DNA from 2 places in the Burkholderia gladioli genome. Region 1 is predicted to be linked to the other one. Evidence: predicted binding sites of a transcription regulator. Region 1 holds the regulator's gene; the other holds the start of a gene.
The links. Region 1 encodes NrdR, which represses ribonucleotide reductase genes. Its sites were predicted from a motif close to CACNANATNTNGTG; they were not measured.

Region 1 (8,604 bases):
CTGCTGATCCTGCGCTCGGACGTCGAGCGCCTCGAACTCGCCCAGGCCGGCGGCGAACTGCGCGAAGCCCTGACCCACTTCCGCTGGCTGAAGCTGCTGATGCCCGGTTTCTCGGGCGGCTCGCTCAGCAAGTCGGCGAAAGGGCTCAATGCCAGCCTCGGCTCGCTGGTCAGCCAGTATCCGCTCGTCAGCTCGCTCGCCTCGGCCGTGCTCGCCAAGCCGGTGCGCTCGCTCGTCACGCGCGGCGCCGGCCCCGCCATCAAGTGGGGGTCGATCGGCTTCGCGATCTGGGAGGCCTACCAGATCTGGAAGGGCGCCCAGCGCGAGAAGGCTGCCGCCGAGGCGATCAGGGTGGACGGCGCGACGACCGGCGCCAAAGCCGCCGTCGGGAAGCAGGACTAGCGCGCTGGCGGCCGGCACGCGCCGGCTGCGGGATACCTCGCGCGCTTAGCCGGTTTCGGCCGCGTTCGCCTCATCGCCTCATTGTCCCCGCCTGTCGCGCGCAACCGCGTCAGCGCATCGTCCAGCACTCGGGGCGCGGCACGCCCGGGCCGCTCGCTCCCGGCGGGCGGTTACCGCGCAGGCCATCGGCACGCAGCAGATAGGTGCCGCAGGAATCGTCGCGCATCGGCCCGTTCGGCACCGGTGTCGCGCTCAGCCAGTAGCCGCCGGCTGGTGCCGGCTCCGCCGAGAGCCGATAGACGGGCGGCCCCTGCTCCGGCACCATGCCGAGCTCCATCCCTTTCCCCTGCCCTGTCGTTTCGAAGCCATCGCGCTCGGCGAAATCCTGCGCGACGCGATACAGCGCCGTGACCGCGCCGAGACGATGGCCGCGATCGATCTGGCGCCGGTACGAAGGCACCGCGAACGCCGCGATCAGGGCCGCCACGGCCAGCGCGATCATCAATTCGATCAAGGTGAAGCCGCGCCTGCGCAACGGGCGCTCGATCGTCCCCGGACGAGATACCGGGTGCTTTGGAGCTTGCATCGTCACCTCGTCCCCGCTCACCAAGGCGCCGCCGCGACACGCCGCCAGCGGCGCGCCACCTGGCGTCCGTCCTCGAAGGCGAGCTGCAACTGCAGCCAGACCGTGGTGGCCCGCGTGCTGCCGGTGCCGCGCGCGGTCAGCAGATAGGCCTGCCAGCGCGGCCGCGACGCGATCGGCCAGCGCTCGATCAGGCAGGATGGCGCGGCCGCGGCGCCCTGCCAATACGCGAACGGATGCAAGGCGGCCGGCCCTTCGAGGGCGCCTCGCTGGCGCCAGCCTTCCGGCTCGCCCGCCACCGCGAGAACCTCGCCGCTGGACGCCGACAGCGAGGCCCGCGTCGGCTCGGCGGCAAACGCGACGCGCTCCGCGAGACTGCGCTCGCAGACGGCGAGCGCGGCCTCGGCCGCATGGAACGCGATGCTGCGCGATGCGAATGCCGCCACCGAACGCGCTTCCGACATCGACACCTCGAACCCCGCCGCGCTGGCCACCAGCAGGGCCGAGATAAGCACCAGCACGCCGGGCAGCGCCGCCCCGGACACGCATTCGCGCCGCACGCCGGCGCGCCCCTTCCGGAGCTTCACGACGAAGCGACCGGGACTCGAATGCGCGGCGCATGTGTATGTCGTCATCCGCCGCCTCCGTCCATGAAAGCCGCATTGCGCACCGCCAGCCAGCGGCGCGAGATCCAGCGCGCGCGGCCGTCGTGTACCGGCTGGCTGCGGCCATCGCAATCGGTGTAACGGCGCATCCTCGAACCAGCCGCGCCGCGCGCCTGCACGCAGACCTCGACGGCCTGCACCCGCTGCCACGCGTCGTCGACCAGGGACGAGGCCTCGTCCCATGCCGCGCGGCCACGCAGGCGGTAACGCACACGCAAGCGCTCGACACCTTCGACGAGCGGCTGGGCCGTGCCGCTGTGGCCGCTGCCTTCGCAATACAACTCGGGCTCGCCGGTCACGCTGCTGGCCCGCACGAAGTAGCGATCGACCACCAGCGGCGCCGCGTCGCCGTCGCCAACGCCCTGTCCCAGACAATCGGTGACGAGCCCGCCGCTGGTCGGCCAGGTCGAGATCGTGTCGCCGACGTAGCGCACCAGCAGGCCGTCGGAACTCGCGCCGGCCCCGGCACAGCCCGGCCGCAGCGCTTCGCCGGATGGACGGCCGGCGCTGCAACCGAACAATGGCGCGAACGGCACGCCGCCGCTGGCGTCGAGCGGACTGAATCCCGCCATGCGCACCGATCGGGCGATCAGCGTCAGCGCCGTGGCAGCGGCATCGCGCGCCCGCACGGCCTCGATCGAGCTGACATGTGCCGCGCGCTGGGTCCGGTACAAGGACAGCGCCGTCGTCATCACCAGCGCGGCCAGCACCAGCGCCACCAGTGCCTCGACCAGCGTGTGGGCGCGGCAGCGCCGCCGTCGGCTCATCGCTCGCCTCCTCCGGAGAACGCCAGCGAGACGCAAGTTCGCGGTGCGCGGACCGCCGTGGAGACAGCCGGCTCACACGTGGCGTCCTGCGGCGATGCCGTCGAGCCGCGCGACCAGCGCAGCTCGACGTGTGCCAGGCCATCGCGCGTGGTCTGCTTGAAACGCGGATCGACCAGCACGGTCGAGGCCCGTTCCCAATCGACCATCGTCGTGCCACCGGCACCGGCCAGTTCCGCCCATGAATCCACGAAGCCGAGCGCCGTGGCACGCGCGGCGGAATCCGCCGCGGCGGCACGCATGGCAAGTTGCGCACCGAGCACGGCGATGGTTGCGCTCGCAAGCAACAACAGAGCGATCGTGACCTCGAGCAGGGAGCTGCCGGTGCTGGCACGGGCACGCCTCATGGTTGCGCTCCGCAAGGCCCGGCGGACATGCGCGCTCGACCACCGGCGGCGATCCGGATGCACCGCGAGAAACGCCTGGCCTCGACATCGGCCATCGCCGCGCGCGGCGAAAATTCGAAGCGCCGGAATCCGCCCATCACCTGCCCGACCGGCGGCGTGAATACCACGTCGGCCACCGCGCCATCGACACGCACGTCCCGATCGGCGGGAATCCGGCGCAGCAGCGTGCCGCCGCTGGAAGCATCGAATGCCATCACCGACCATCCGCACGACCAGGCCCCGTCGCCTGCTTGCCCGCACGCGCTGCCGGCCGTGTCGCAGGGCGGCTCGCCGTCGCCCCGGCACAGCACCACGCGCACGCCGCGCGTGAGCGCCTCGATGCGCGCGGCGGCCAGTGCCGCCAGCATCGACGCGGCCCGCGCCTCGACACGATCGCGCTGCCGCCAGGCCACGAACGACGGCACGGCATAGGCGGCCACGATCGCGATCAGCGCGACCGCCACCATCGATTCGATCAGCGTGACGCCCGCCATTCCTTGTGCCCTGCCCATCGTCTGCTCCCGTGCATCACCGTGATGCGAGGACTGTAGCGAGACGAACGCGAGTGCGCCATTGGCCGAACGGCCGAATGGCGCGCGTCGACACCGCCGGTGACAATCGTCACGACGGAATCGAGTTCAGGAGTTCAGGAGGTCGGGAATGAAGCGGGAAAGCGTGGGATCAGCGTTTGCGGACCGGCTTCGGGGGAACGGCGCGGCGAAATTCCTCGATCACATCGGCGAATTCGGAAACATCCTCGAAGCGCCGGTAAACCGAGGCGAAGCGCACATAGGCGATGGTATCGAGCTCGCGCAACTCGTTCATCACGAGCTCGCCGAGCTTTTCGCTGCGCACCTCGCGCTCGCCGGTGGCGAGCAACTGGTACTCGATGCGAGCGACCGCCGCGTCGATCGCGTCCGCTGCAACGGGCCGCTTGCGCAGCGCCAGTTGCATGCTCGCGACGATCTTGCGACGGTCGAATTCGGTGCGGCTGCCATCCTTCTTGACCACCGCCGGCAAGGCCAGCTCGACCCGCTCGTACGTCGTGAAACGCTTGTCGCAGGCCGAGCAGCGGCGGCGCCGACGAATCGCGGCGCCGTCCTCGGACACGCGGGAATCCACTACCTGCGTGTCGTCATGCCGGCAGAACGGGCAGCGCATGGTCGATCAGCGATAGACCGGGAAGCGCTTCGTCAGCTCGGCCACCTGGCCGCGCACGCGCTCGATGGTGGCCGCGTCTTCCGGCGCATCCAGCACGTCGGCGATCAGGTTGCCGACGATCTCGGCTTCCTTCGCGCCAAAGCCGCGCGTGGTCATCGCCGGCGAACCCAGGCGAATGCCCGAGGTCACGAACGGCTTTTCCGGATCGTTCGGGATCGCGTTCTTGTTCACCGTGATGTGCGCCGCGCCCAGCGCCGCTTCCGCCGCCTTGCCCGTGATCTTCTTGGCCTGCAGGTCCACCAGCATCACGTGGCTTTCCGTGCGCCCCGACACGATGCGCAGACCGCGCTTGACCAGCGTCTCCGCCAGCACCCGCGCGTTCTCCACCACCTGCTGCTGGTAGGTCTTGAACTCCGGCGAGGCCGCTTCCTTGAACGCCACCGCCTTGGCCGCGATCACGTGCATCAGCGGGCCGCCCTGGATCCCCGGGAAGATCGCCGAGTTGATCGGCTTCTCGTACTCGGACTTCATCAGGATCACGCCGCCGCGCGGGCCGCGCAGGCTCTTGTGCGTGGTGGTCGTCACGAAGTCCGCGTGCGGCACCGGGTTCGGGTACACGCCCGCCGCGATCAGCCCCGCGTAGTGCGCCATGTCCACCATCAGGTAGGCGCCCACCGCCTTGGCGATCTTCGCCAGGCGCTCGAAGTCGATCTTCAGCGCGAACGCCGAGGCGCCCGCCACGATCATCTTCGGCTTGTGCTCCTGCGCCAGCTTCTCGGCCGCTTCGTAGTCGATGTCCTCGCCTTCGTTCAGGCCGTAGCTCACGACGTTGAACCACTTGCCCGACATGTTCACCGGCGAGCCGTGCGTGAGGTGGCCGCCATGCGCCAGGCTCATGCCCATGATGGTGTCGCCCGGCTTGAGCATCGCGAAGAACACGCCCTGGTTGGCCTGCGAACCCGAGTTCGGCTGCACGTTCGCGGCCTCGGCGCCGAACAGCGCCTTGACGCGATCGATCGCCAGCTGCTCGACCACGTCGACGTATTCGCAGCCGCCGTAGTAGCGCTTGCCGGGGTAGCCCTCGGCGTACTTGTTGGTCAGTTGCGAGCCCTGCGCGGCCATCACGGCCGGGCTCGTGTAGTTCTCGGAAGCGATCAGCTCGATGTGATCTTCCTGGCGCTGGTTTTCCTGCTGGATCGCCTGCCAGAGGTCGGGATCGACGTTCGCGATGGTGCTTTGGGCTCTGTCAAACATACGGTTTCCGTCAAGTGTGTACAGGTTAACCGGGGCGGGCCGAGTACATTGCGCGCTGCTGGCGGACGGCCAGCCCGGCGCGACGGAAGGATCCGGTTACGCAAGGCGGACAGCCACCGGCAATGTACGCAACGGCGCACAACGGCTGCCCAGGCGAACGGCAAAAACGACGCCCTGCGCTTCACGGTGGGGTGCTCCACCTTGAACCCGAGGGTTCTATCGCCAGTCACGCAGGGGCTGATGAGCGCCGTAGTTTATTGGATGGCCGATGAATAGGCAACCGGCCGGCCGGCCCTGTGGAGCAATAAGGGCGCGATCGAAATCACCGCGAACGCCACGCCGGGCCTGCCTCCGGCGCCGCATCCGGGCCTGGAAAGCAGGCCGCCGCCGTGCCCGGGAACGGCCCGTGTCGCCTTGCCGCAACGCGGCATTGTCAGTAGGCTAACGATCCCCCCTTTCGTTTCACCCCACCGACCAGGAGTAGCAGCAATGATCGTGTTCGTCACCGGCGCATCCGCGGGATTCGGCGCCGCCATCGCCCGGACCTTCGTCAAGGGCGGCCATCGCGTGGTCGCCAGCGCGCGCCGCAAGGACCGGCTCGACGCCCTCGCCGCCGAACTCGGCGAGGCCCTGTTGCCCGTCGAGCTCGACGTGCGCGAGCGCGGCGCCATCGAGGCCGCGCTCGCGGGCCTGCCGGCGGACTTCGCCGAGATCGACGTGCTGGTCAACAACGCCGGCCTCGCGCTGGGTACCGAGCCGGCGCAGCGGGCCAGCCTCGACGAGTGGCAGACCATGATCGACACCAATTGCTCGGGCCTGGTCACCGTCACGCACACGCTGCTGCCCGGCATGATCGCGCGCGGCCGCGGCCACATCTTCAACCTGGGCTCGGTCGCCGGCACCTACCCGTACGCGGGCGGCAACGTATACGGCGCGACCAAGGCATTCGTCCGACAATTCAGCCTGAACCTGCGCACCGACCTGCTGGGCACGCCGCTGCGCGTGACCGACATCGAGCCGGGCCTCTGCGGCGGCACCGAATTCTCCAACGTGCGCTTCCGCGGCGACGACGAGAAGGCCGCCAACGTCTACGCCAACGTCGAGCCGCTCACGGCCGAGGACATCGCCGACACGATCTACTGGATCGCCACGCGCCCGGCCCACGTCAACATCAACACCGTCGAAATGATGCCGGTCGCGCAGGCCCCGGCAGGGCTGGCCGTGCACCGCGGCTGAAGGCTGCCGGCAGGCCCGCCCGGAGCGCGCGCAGCCGCGCCGGGCGGGCCGCTGCGCGCGCAACATTCGGTTACGAAACGCCGCGAAACGTTCCGGTAGAATGCGCGCCATGACCGAACCCGAACCTCCGCCCGAAGCCGTGCCCTCGTTTCGCTGGCCGGTTCGCGTGTACTACGAGGACACCGATGCCGGCGGCATCGTGTATTACGCGAACTACCTGCGCTTCTTCGAGCGAGCCCGCACCGAATGGCTGCGGGCCTGCGGCCTCGACCAACGGCGCCTGGCCGCCGAGACCGGCGCGATGTTCGTGGTGCGCGACACGGCGGTCGACTACCGGGCGCCGGCGCGGCTGGATGATCCGTTGACGATCGTCAGCCGGATCGAACGTTTCGGGCGCGCCTCGCTGATCTTCGTGCAGGAAGCCTGGCTCGGCGACCTGCTGCTGGTGTCGGGGCGTACCGGCATCGGCTGGGTCGACCGCGAAACGCTGCGGCCGACCGGCATTCCGCCCTCGGTCCGCGATGCACTGGAACGGGGACCGGTACCAAGCGTGTCAACGGCCGAGCCCTGAGCGCCGTTTAGACAGAGCCGATGAACTTGCGACCCTGATTCGGGACCAACGACGGCACGGCAAGGAGCGACGCGGGCAGCCAAAGGCCGGCCCGCCACGCGCCGCCGGACGCCGGACCCGTAGCGCGCCAGTGGCATCGAAGCGGCGCGGCGGCCAAGAAGGCATGACAACCACACACCTATGAACTCTGCACAAGACCTGTCGATCGTTTCTCTCGTCCTCAATGCGAGCGTGCTCGCCCAGGCGGTGATGGGGCTGCTCCTGCTGCTGTCGCTGATGTCCTGGACGTTCATCTTCCGTAAATGGTTCGCGATCCGTCGCGCGCGCAAGCAGACCGAGCGTTTCGAACGCGATTTCTGGTCCGGCGGCGATCTCCAGGCGCTCTACCAGAGCGCGGCGAACAATCGCCACACGATCGGCTCGCTGGAACGGATCTTCGAATCGGGCATGCGCGAGTTCCTGAAGGCCAAGGAAAAGCGCATCTCCGATCCCTCGCTGATCCTCGACGGCGCCCGCCGCGCGATGCGCGCCTCGTTCCAGCGCGAGATGGACATGCTCGAGGCCAACCTCGCCTTCCTGGCCTCGGTCGGTTCGGTCAGCCCCTACATCGGCCTGTTCGGCACGGTCTGGGGGATCATGAATTCGTTCCGCGGCCTGGCCAACGTGCAGCAGGCCACGCTCGCCAACGTCGCGCCCGGCATCGCCGAGGCCCTGGTGGCCACCGCGATCGGCCTGTTCGCGGCGATTCCCGCGGTGGTGGCCTACAACCGCTACGCGCACGACATCGATCGCCTGGCCAGCCGCTTCGAGACCTTCGTCGAGGAGTTCTCGAACATCCTGCAGCGCCAGGCCCAATAAGGAGCACGCGATGGCCGGCACTCCCCTTCGTTCCAGCATGCGCGGCGGCCGTTCGCGCCGCTCGATGGCCGACATCAACGTCGTGCCCTACATCGACGTGATGCTGGTGCTGCTCGTGATCTTCATGGTCACGGCCCCGCTCGTGGCCCCCTCGATCGTCAACCTGCCGACCGTCGGCAACGCGGCGCCGCAGGACCAGACGCCGCCCGTGGTGGTCAACATCCAGGCCGACGGCCGCATGAGCGTGCGCTACAAGAGCGACGCCGGCGCCTCGCAGGAAGACACCATGAGCAAGGCCGAGCTCGACGACTTCATCGCCTCGCGGCAGGCCGACCATCCCGACCAGCCGGTGGTGATCGCGGCCGACAAGACCGTGCAGTACGACAAGGTGATGACCGTCATGTCGGACCTGAAAGCGCGCGGCGTGAAGCGCGTGGGCCTCCTCGTCAAATCGCAATGAACCAGCGCAAGACCCGCACCGCCTCACCGCTGCAGCCGCCTCGAGAGCGCGGCACGGGACGCGCGTTCCTGCTCGCGGCGCTGATGCACGTGCTGTTGGTGGCCCTGCTCTACCACGGCATCAATTGGCAGAACAGCACGCCGGCCGGCGCGGAAGCCGAGCTGTGGACCGAAGTGCCGGATTCGCCAGCGCCGCGCCCGGTGC
Region 2 (8,604 bases), 230 kb from region 1:
AACTGGGGCCGCGACCTGCCGGAACCGGAAGTCGCCGACCTGCGCAACGTGCAGAAGGGCGATCCCTCGCCGGACGGCAAGGGCGTGCTCGACATCTGCCGCGGCATCGAGGTCGGCCACGTGTTCCAGCTCGGCACCAAGTATTCGAAGGCGATGGGCTCGACCTTCCTCGACGAGGGCGGCAAGCCCCAGCCGATGGAGATGGGCTGCTACGGGATCGGCATCACGCGGATCCTCGGCGCCGCGATCGAACAGAACTTCGACGACAAGGGCATCATCTGGCCCGAATCGATCGCGCCGTTCGAGGTGGTGCTCTGTCCGATGGGCTATGACCGCAGCGAGGCGGTGCGCAATGCCGCCGACCAGCTCCACGCGGACCTGCTCGCTGCCGGCATCGACGTGATCCTCGACGATCGCGGCGAGCGCCCGGGCGTGATGTTCGCCGACTGGGAGCTGATCGGCGTGCCGCATCGCCTGGTGATCGGCGAGCGCGGCCTGAAGGATGGCAAGATCGAGTACCAGGGCCGCCGCGATACCGAAGCCAGCCTGTTGCCGGCCGAAGGCGCCGCCCTGACCGTCATCGAGAAGGTCCGCGAGGCGCTCGCGCGCTGAAGGCGCCCGCGCCGTCGCGGCGCGCAGCCGGAGTCAAACATGGAATACAACTTCGTGTCCGCGACGGTGCTGCTGATCCTGATCACGGATCCGCTCGGCAATATCCCGCTGTTCATCGCCGCGCTGCGCCATGTGCCGGGGCCGCGCCGCGTGCGCGTGATCCTGCGCGAGATCGCGATCGCCTTCACCATCCTGCTGCTGTTCATGGTGGTCGGCGACCGCTTCCTGCGGATGATGAGCCTGACCGACCTGTCCCTGCGTATCGGCGGCGGGATCGTGCTGTTCCTGATCGCGCTGCGGATGATCTTCCCGCACCCGGACGGCGCCTTCGGCAATGATCCGCGCGGCGCCGAGCCCTTCATCGTGCCGCTCGCGATTCCCGCCCTGGCCGGCCCCTCGGCGCTGGCCACCGTGATGCTGCTGACCTCGCAGGCGCCCGGCAAGACCATGGAGTGGGTCGGCGCGCTGACGGTGACGATGCTGGTCTGCGCGATCGTGCTGGTGCTGGCCGAGCGCATCCAGCGCTGGCTCGGCGAGCGCACCGTGATGGCCTTCGAGCGGCTGATGGGGCTGGTGCTGGTGGCGATCTCGGTGGAGATGATCCTGGCCGGCATCCGCGCCTTCGTGCACCAGCTGTAGATTGCACCCGAGGCGGGTTGCGCCTGGAATGAAAAACGGCTCGCGTGAAAACGCGAGCCGTTTCGTTTTGCGGCGCGAGGCGCCTGCGCGCCGCTCAGAACTGGGCGGTCAGCGCGCGGATCGTCGGCAGGTTGCGCCAGTAGCCCTTGGCGTCCATCCCGCAGCCGAACACGTAGCGATCCGGCACCGAGAAACCGCAGAAATCGGGATGCAGCGGCTTGGCCTTGGCCAGCGTCTTCTCGCAGAGCACCGCCGACAGGAAGCGCTTGGCGCCCATGTCGAGGATCCGGTCGCGGATCGCTGCCATGGTCTCGCCCTCGTCGAGGATGTCGTCGAGCACGATCACGATGCGGTCCTTCACCGATTCGCGCGGCGCCACGCGCCAGTGCATCTCGGGGCTGCCCTGGGTGGTGTTGCGGTAGCGCGTCAGGTGGATGTAGTCGAACTCGAGCGGGAAGTCGAGATGGGGCAGCAGCATGCCCGTGAACACGGCCGCGCCGCCCATCACCGACAGCACGAGCGGGAACGCGTCGCCGATCTCGGCGCGGATCGCCGAAGCCATCCGGGCGATCGACGCGTTGACCTCGTCGGCGGAGACGATCTGTTCGGAGTGTTGGAATATCTGGAGAGCTTCTTCGCGGTTCATGTGTTCTGAGGTGCGATCGGAAAAATCGGAAACGGCCCGGCGGGCTCGCATGCGGGCCGTCCGGGGCGGCCCGCGCTCGGGCCGGCGGGCGATGCGCTAATAGGATATACCGCGCATCGCGCCGCGTGGGGGCGGGAAAGTATCAGCGCAGGCCCGGCATCATGCCCTTCAGGCCGCGCATCATCTTCTGCATGTTGCCGCCCTTGAGCTTCTTCATCATGGTGCGCATCTGGTCGTACTGGTTCAGCATCCGGTTGACCTCCTGCACCGGCACGCCGGCGCCGGCGGCGATGCGGCGCTTGCGGGTGGCCTTGATCAGCTCGGGCTTGGCGCGCTCGGCCGGCGTCATCGAGTTGATGATGCCCTCCATGCGGCGGATCTGCTTCTCGGCCTGGCCCATGTTGGCGCCGGCCGCGGCCTGCTGGAACTGCGCCGGCAGCTTGTCCATCAGCGAGGACAGCCCGCCCATGTTCTTCATCTGCGAGATCTGCGCGCGGAAATCGTTGAGGTCGAAGTCGCCGCCCTTCTTGACCTTGTCGGCGAGCTTCTGCGCGGCCTTCATGTCGACGCCGCGCTGCGCCTCCTCGACCAGGGCGAGGATGTCGCCCATGCCGAGGATCCGGTTCGCCATCCGGTCCGGGTGGAACACCTCGAGGCCGTCGAGCTTCTCGGCCACGCCGACGAACTTGATCGGCTTGCCGGTGATGTGGCGCACCGACAGCGCCGCGCCGCCGCGCGAATCGCCGTCGAGCTTGGTGAGCACCACGCCGGTGAGCGGCAGGGCGTCGTTGAAGGCCTTGGCGGTGTTGACGGCATCCTGACCCAGCATCGCGTCGACCACGAACAGCGTTTCGGCCGGGTTGATCGCCGCGTGCAGCTCGGCGATCTCCTTCATCATCGCCTCGTCGATACCGAGGCGGCCGGCCGTGTCGACGATCAGTACGTCGTGGTAGTGGCGCTTGGCCCAGTCGAGCGCGGCGCGCGCGATCTCGACCGGCTTCTGGTCCGGGGTGGAGGCGAAGAAGTCGGCGCCGACCTGTTCGCTCACCGTTTTGAGCTGGGCGATCGCGGCGGGACGGTAGACGTCGCAGGACACCGTCAGCACCTTCTTCTTCTGCTTGTCGCGCAGCAGCTTGGCGAGCTTGCCGACCGTGGTGGTCTTGCCCGCGCCCTGCAGGCCCGCCATCAGGATGACGGCCGGCGGCGTGACGGCCAGGTTCAGCTCGGCGGCCTTGCCCTCGTAGTCGCCGCCGATCACGGCGGTCAGTTCCTTCTGCACCACGGCGACCAGCGCCTGGCCCGGCGACAGGCTGCTGAGCACCTCCTCGCCGAGCGCCTTCTCCTTGACCTTGGCGATGAATTCGCGGACCACGGGCAGCGCGACGTCGGCCTCGAGCAGCGCGAGCCGGACCTCGCGCAGCATTTCCTGCGTGTTCGCCTCGGTGAGACGGGCTTCGCCGCGCAGCGTCTTGACGACGTGCGCCATCCGTTGGGTGAGATTGTCGAGCATGGGGAGCGATGGACAGTGGGGCCCGAAGGCGCGCGTCGGCTATATTGACAGCCGTCGCAGGCGAGGGGCCTAGTGTAAACTTCGAACATGGATATTGTACTGTATGCCCTCACCGCGCTCCTGTACGGCGGCCTGTCCGTCGCGGGATGGCGGGCGCACCGTTCCGGCCTGGCGCAGCCGCTGGTCGCGAGCGTGCCGGCCGTGCCGCGCGAGACGCGTCCGTCCGCTGCGTCCGGGGTGAGCGGAACCGGCCGCGCGCTGCTGTTCGCGGCCCTGGTCTCGCACGGCGTGCTGCTGCACGCCACCATCTTCCCGCACGACGCGATGCTGTTCGGCTTCGCGTTCGCGCTCTCGGCGATGTTCTGGCTCGGTGCCGGCATCTACTGGATCGAGAGCTTCTTCTTCCCGCTCGACAGCCTGCGCCTGCTGGTGCTGCCGCTGGCCTGCGTGGCCTCGCTGCTGCCGCTCGGCTTCGGCGGCGTGCGCGTGCTGCCCTATGCGGCCGCGCCATTGTTCAAGATGCACTTCCTGATCGCCAACATCGCCTATGGATTGTTCGCGATCGCGGCCCTGCACGCGGTGCTGATGCTGATGGTGGAGCGTCGCCTGCACGCGCTGCGCCAGGGCAGCCGGATCGAGTCGGCGGGTTTCCTGGCCGGCTGGCTGGAGACGCTGCCGCCGCTGCTCACGCTCGAGAAGCTGTTGTTCCGCCTGATCGGCGCCGGCTTCGTCCTGCTCACGCTGACGCTCGCCTCGGGCATCCTGTTCAGCGAGCAGGTCGACGCGCGTGCGCTGCGCTTCGACCACAAGACGGTGTTCGCGATCCTCTCGTGGTTCATGTTCGGCGGTATCCTCGTCGCGCGCCGGCTGTCCGGCTGGCGCGGACGCGGTGCCGCGCGCTGGGTGCTAGCCTCGTTCGGCGCGCTGTTGCTCGCCTATGTCGGCAGCCGCTTCGTGCTCGAGGTGCTGCTGCACCGTTCCGTGGTCTGATGGCCTGATTCCGATGCGTAACCTTCTTCTGCTGATCCTCCTGTTCTTCGCCGGCTCCTGGCTCGCGCGCAAGCTGCGCCAGGCGCAGGAGCGCACCGGGCGCGACGGCGCCGCCGCCGGCTCCTCGGCACGCGGTGCCGGCGGGCCAGGCTTCGGTGGCGGCGCGCAGCCTGCGGCCAGGCGGCCCGCCTCGCTGCCCGAGCCGATGGTGCGCTGCGCCGTGTGCGGCGTCCACACGCCCAAGGGCGAGGCGATCGCGGCGGCCGGCGAGTACTTCTGCTGTCCCGAGCACGCGGCGCGCCAGACCAGCTCGGCCGGCCGCGACGCGTCGTGAGCGACACGCTGCGGGTCGGCGCCGACGGCTGGGTGAGCGGCGCGCGCCACGCACCCTCGCCGAACCACGAGGCGCGGCCCGCGCACGGCGTGCCGCCCACCCTGCTGGTGGTGCACAACATCAGCCTGCCGCCCGGCGAATTCGGCGGCGACGCGATCGAGGCGCTGTTCCAGAACCGGCTCGACTGCGACGCGCATCCGTGGTTCGACGCGAACCTGCGCGGCCTGCATGTATCAGCCCACTTCCTGATCCGCCGCGACGGCGAGCTGGTGCAGTTCGTGTCCTGCGACGCGCGCGCCTGGCATGCCGGCCCGTCGAACTTCCTCGGCCGCGAGCGCTGCAACGATTTCTCGATCGGCGTCGAGCTCGAGGGCACCGACGAGCGCCCCTTCGAGGCGACCCAGTACGCGACGCTGGCCACGCTCACGCGCGCGCTGGCGGCGCGCTATCCGATCGAGGCGATTGCCGGCCACGCCGACATCGCGCCGGGCCGCAAGACCGATCCCGGCCCTTGCTTCGATTGGCAACGCTACGCGAGCGATGCCGGACTTTCGAGCGCATCGTTTCCTTACCTTCGTTAAGCGCGGGGTCTTCCCGCGCGCGTCGCACTGACGCGCCGCAGCGCGATCGGGGCCGATCCCAATCCCCGTCTGCACTCGCTCGATGTCAAGCGGGAAGGGCGCAATTTCTGTCGAATTTTCCATTTTGAGATCGTTCGATCGTCCACTATACTTGGTGCCAGTTGAAGGGTTTCTCACTAGATATAGTGTTAAGAGAGCGGGCACCACCAGGGCGATCCGCTCCAGCCGGCAGCGAATGCCGGAGGAATTCTCAGCGCGGCGTCCGTCCAGGCACGGCACGCCGCGACAGCGCAGACACAAGCGGCAAGGGGGCGCGATACGCATGACGAAAACAGACGTCGACTTCTCGGTATCGCGCGGCCCATGCCGCTTTTGCGTTCTGCTGCCCGCGCCCCGCACTGCGCGTTAATCGTTCAAATCCGCGGATCCCTCCGCACCATCCAGCACCAGGAGCTTTGCACATGCAAACGACCGACACCGGGACGTCCCAATTCGAGAGCGCCCAGAGCCGCCCTCTTGGCACGGCTTCGCAGGGCGCGCCCGCGCTCGCGCCGCAGGCGACGTTCGCCGACTACAAGGTGATCCGCCGCAACGGCAGCGTGGTGGCGTTCGAGCCCTCGAAGATCGCGATCGCCGTCACCAAGGCCTTCCTCGCGGTCAACGGCGGCCAGGGCGCCGCGTCGGCTCGGGTGCGCGAGCTCGTCGAGCAACTGACGCAGAGCGTCGTGCGCGCGCTGCTGCGCAGCCGCCCGAACGGCGGCACCTTCCATATCGAGGACATCCAGGATCAGGTCGAGCTTGCCCTGATGCGCGGCGGCGAGCACAACGTCGCGCGCGCCTACGTGCTGTACCGCGAGAAGCGTCACCTCGAGCGCGCCCATAGCGACGCGCCGGTCGAGACGCCGGCCGGCAGCTCGGGCCTGACCGTGACCGACAAGGGCGTGAGCCGCCCGCTCGACATGAAGGCGCTGCACGGCCTGGTCGCCGCCGCCTGCGAGGGCCTGGGCAGCGCCGTCAATCCCGATCCGATCGTCGCCGAGACGGTGAAGAACCTGTACGACGGCGTGCCGCTGAGCCAGGTCTACGATTCGGCCATCCTGGCCGCGCGCACCATGATCGAGAAGGACCCGGCCTACAGCCAGGTGACGGCGCGCATCCTGCTGCACACGATCCGCCGCGAGATCCTCGGCGAGGAAGTCGCGCAGGGCGAGATGCAGGCACGCTACGCGGAATACTTCCCGCAGTTCCTCAAGCGCGGCGTCGAAGCCGAGCTGCTCGACGACAAGCTGCTGCAGTTCGATCTGGTGCGCCTGGGCGAGGCGCTCGACGCGAGCCGCGACCTGCAGTTCGGCTACCTCGGCCTGCAGACGTTGTACGACCGCTACTTCCTGCACGTCGAAGGCACCCGCATCGAGATGCCCCAGGCGTTCTACATGCGCGTGGCGATGGGCCTCGCGCTCAACGAGATCGACCGCGAAGCGCGCGCGATCGAGTTTTACAATGTGCTGTCGAGCTTCGACTTCATGAGCTCGACGCCGACCCTGTTCAACTCGGGCACGCGCCGCTCGCAGCTCTCGTCGTGCTACCTGACCACGGTCGCCGACGATCTCGACGGCATTTATGAAGCGCTGAAGGAAAACGCGCTGCTCTCGAAGTTCGCGGGCGGCCTGGGCAACGACTGGACGCGCGTGCGCGCGCTGGGCTCGCACATCAAGGGCACGAACGGCAAGTCGCAGGGCGTGGTGCCGTTCCTGAAGGTGGTCAACGACACGGCGGTGGCCGTGAACCAGGGCGGCAAGCGCAAGGGCGCGGTCTGCGCGTACCTGGAATCCTGGCACCTCGACATCGAGGAATTCCTCGAGCTGCGCAAGAACACCGGCGACGACCGCCGCCGCACCCACGACATGAACACGGCGAACTGGATTCCCGACCTGTTCATGAAGCGCGTCATGGAAGGCGGCGACTGGACGCTGTTCTCGCCCTCGACCTGCCCGGACCTGCACGACAAGTTCGGCGCCGAGTTCGAGGCGGCCTACCTCGGCTACGAGGAGAAGGTGGCGCGCGGCGAGCTGAAGCTGTTCAAGAAGATCCCGGCGGCGCAGCTCTGGCGCAAGATGCTCGGCATGCTGTTCGAGACGGGCCATCCGTGGATCACGTTCAAGGATCCCTGCAATATCCGTTCCCCGCAGCAGCATGTCGGCGTGGTGCACTCGTCGAACCTCTGCACGGAAATCACGCTCAACACCAGCGACTCGGAAATCGCGGTCTGCAACCTGGGTTCGGTCAACCTGGTTGCCCACCTCGCCAAGCAGGCGGACGGCAGCTACGCGCTCGACCACGACAAGCTCAAGCGCACCGTGAGCGTGGCGATGCGCATGCTCGACAACGTCATCGACATCAACTACTACGCGGTCGCCAAGGCACGTAACTCGAACCTCAAGCACCGCCCGGTCGGCCTGGGCATCATGGGCTTCCAGGACTGCCTGCACCTGCTGCGCACGCCGTTCTCGTCGGACGCGGCGGTCGAGTTCGCCGATCGCTCGATGGAAGCGGTCTGCTACTACGCCTACTGGGCGTCGACCGAGCTGGCCGAGGAGCGCGGCCGCTACTCGAGCTACAACGGCTCGCTGTGGGATCGCGGCATCCTCCCGCAGGACACCCTGAAGCTGCTGGAAGAGGCGCGCGGCGGCTACGTCGAGGTCGACATGAGCGAATCGCTCGACTGGACCTCGCTGCGCGGCCGGATTTCGGTCCACGGCATGCGCAACTCGAACTGCATCGCGATCGCGCCGACGGCCACCATCTCGAACATCATCGGCGTCTCGCCCTGCATCGAGCCGACCTTCCAGAACCTGTTCGTGAAGTCGAACCTGTCGGGCGAGTTCACGGTGGTCAACGAGTACCTGGTGCGCGACCTGAAGGAACGCGGCCTGTGGGACGAGGTGATGGTCGCCGACCTGAAGTACTTCGACGGCATGCTCTCGCGCATCGACCGGATCCCGGCCGACCTGCGCGCGATCTACGCGACCGCCTTCGAGGTCGACCCGAAGTGGCTGGTCGAGGCGGCTTCGCGTCGCCAGAAGTGGATCGACCAGGCGCAGTCGCTCAACATCTTCATGGCGGGCGCCTCGGGCAAGAAGCTCGACGAGATCTACAAGCTCGCCTGGGTACGCGGCCTGAAGACCACCTACTACCTGCGCACGATGGCGGCCACCCACGTCGAAAAGTCGACGGTGGCGCACGGCGCGCTGAACGCGGTGCCGAGCTCCGGCGGCATGGGCGGCGGCTCGGC

Region 2: a site for NrdR is predicted at 5,487-5,500, ahead of BM43_RS26330 (ribonucleoside-diphosphate reductase subunit alpha). Genes of this name have one in related genera too.

What each region holds. Positions count from the first base shown of each region.
Region 1 covers NZ_CP009323.1:2,300,580-2,309,183, reverse strand. Annotated here, with positions in the region: gene BM43_RS27330 (DUF3318 domain-containing protein) at 1-402, shown strand, start outside; gene BM43_RS27325 (type IV pilin protein) at 512-988, opposite strand; gene BM43_RS27320 (pilus assembly PilX family protein) at 1,006-1,620, opposite strand; gene BM43_RS27315 (PilW family protein) at 1,617-2,417, opposite strand; gene BM43_RS27310 (hypothetical protein) at 2,414-2,821, opposite strand; gene BM43_RS27305 (GspH/FimT family pseudopilin) at 2,818-3,372, opposite strand; gene nrdR (transcriptional regulator NrdR) at 3,542-4,021, opposite strand; gene glyA (serine hydroxymethyltransferase) at 4,028-5,275, opposite strand; ZMP/ZTP riboswitch at 5,416-5,515, opposite strand; gene BM43_RS27290 (SDR family NAD(P)-dependent oxidoreductase) at 5,765-6,511, shown strand; gene ybgC (tol-pal system-associated acyl-CoA thioesterase) at 6,612-7,082, shown strand; gene tolQ (protein TolQ) at 7,263-7,940, shown strand; gene tolR (protein TolR) at 7,951-8,400, shown strand; gene tolA (cell envelope integrity protein TolA) at 8,397-8,604, shown strand, end outside.
Region 2 covers NZ_CP009323.1:2,070,699-2,079,302, forward strand. Annotated here, with positions in the region: gene BM43_RS26295 (proline--tRNA ligase) at 1-612, shown strand, start outside; gene BM43_RS26300 (MarC family protein) at 652-1,251, shown strand; gene BM43_RS26305 (hypoxanthine-guanine phosphoribosyltransferase) at 1,346-1,897, opposite strand; gene ffh (signal recognition particle protein) at 2,040-3,407, opposite strand; gene BM43_RS26315 (cytochrome C assembly family protein) at 3,495-4,397, shown strand; gene BM43_RS26320 (PP0621 family protein) at 4,411-4,731, shown strand; gene ampD (1,6-anhydro-N-acetylmuramyl-L-alanine amidase AmpD) at 4,728-5,312, shown strand; gene BM43_RS26330 (ribonucleoside-diphosphate reductase subunit alpha) at 5,774-8,604, shown strand, end outside.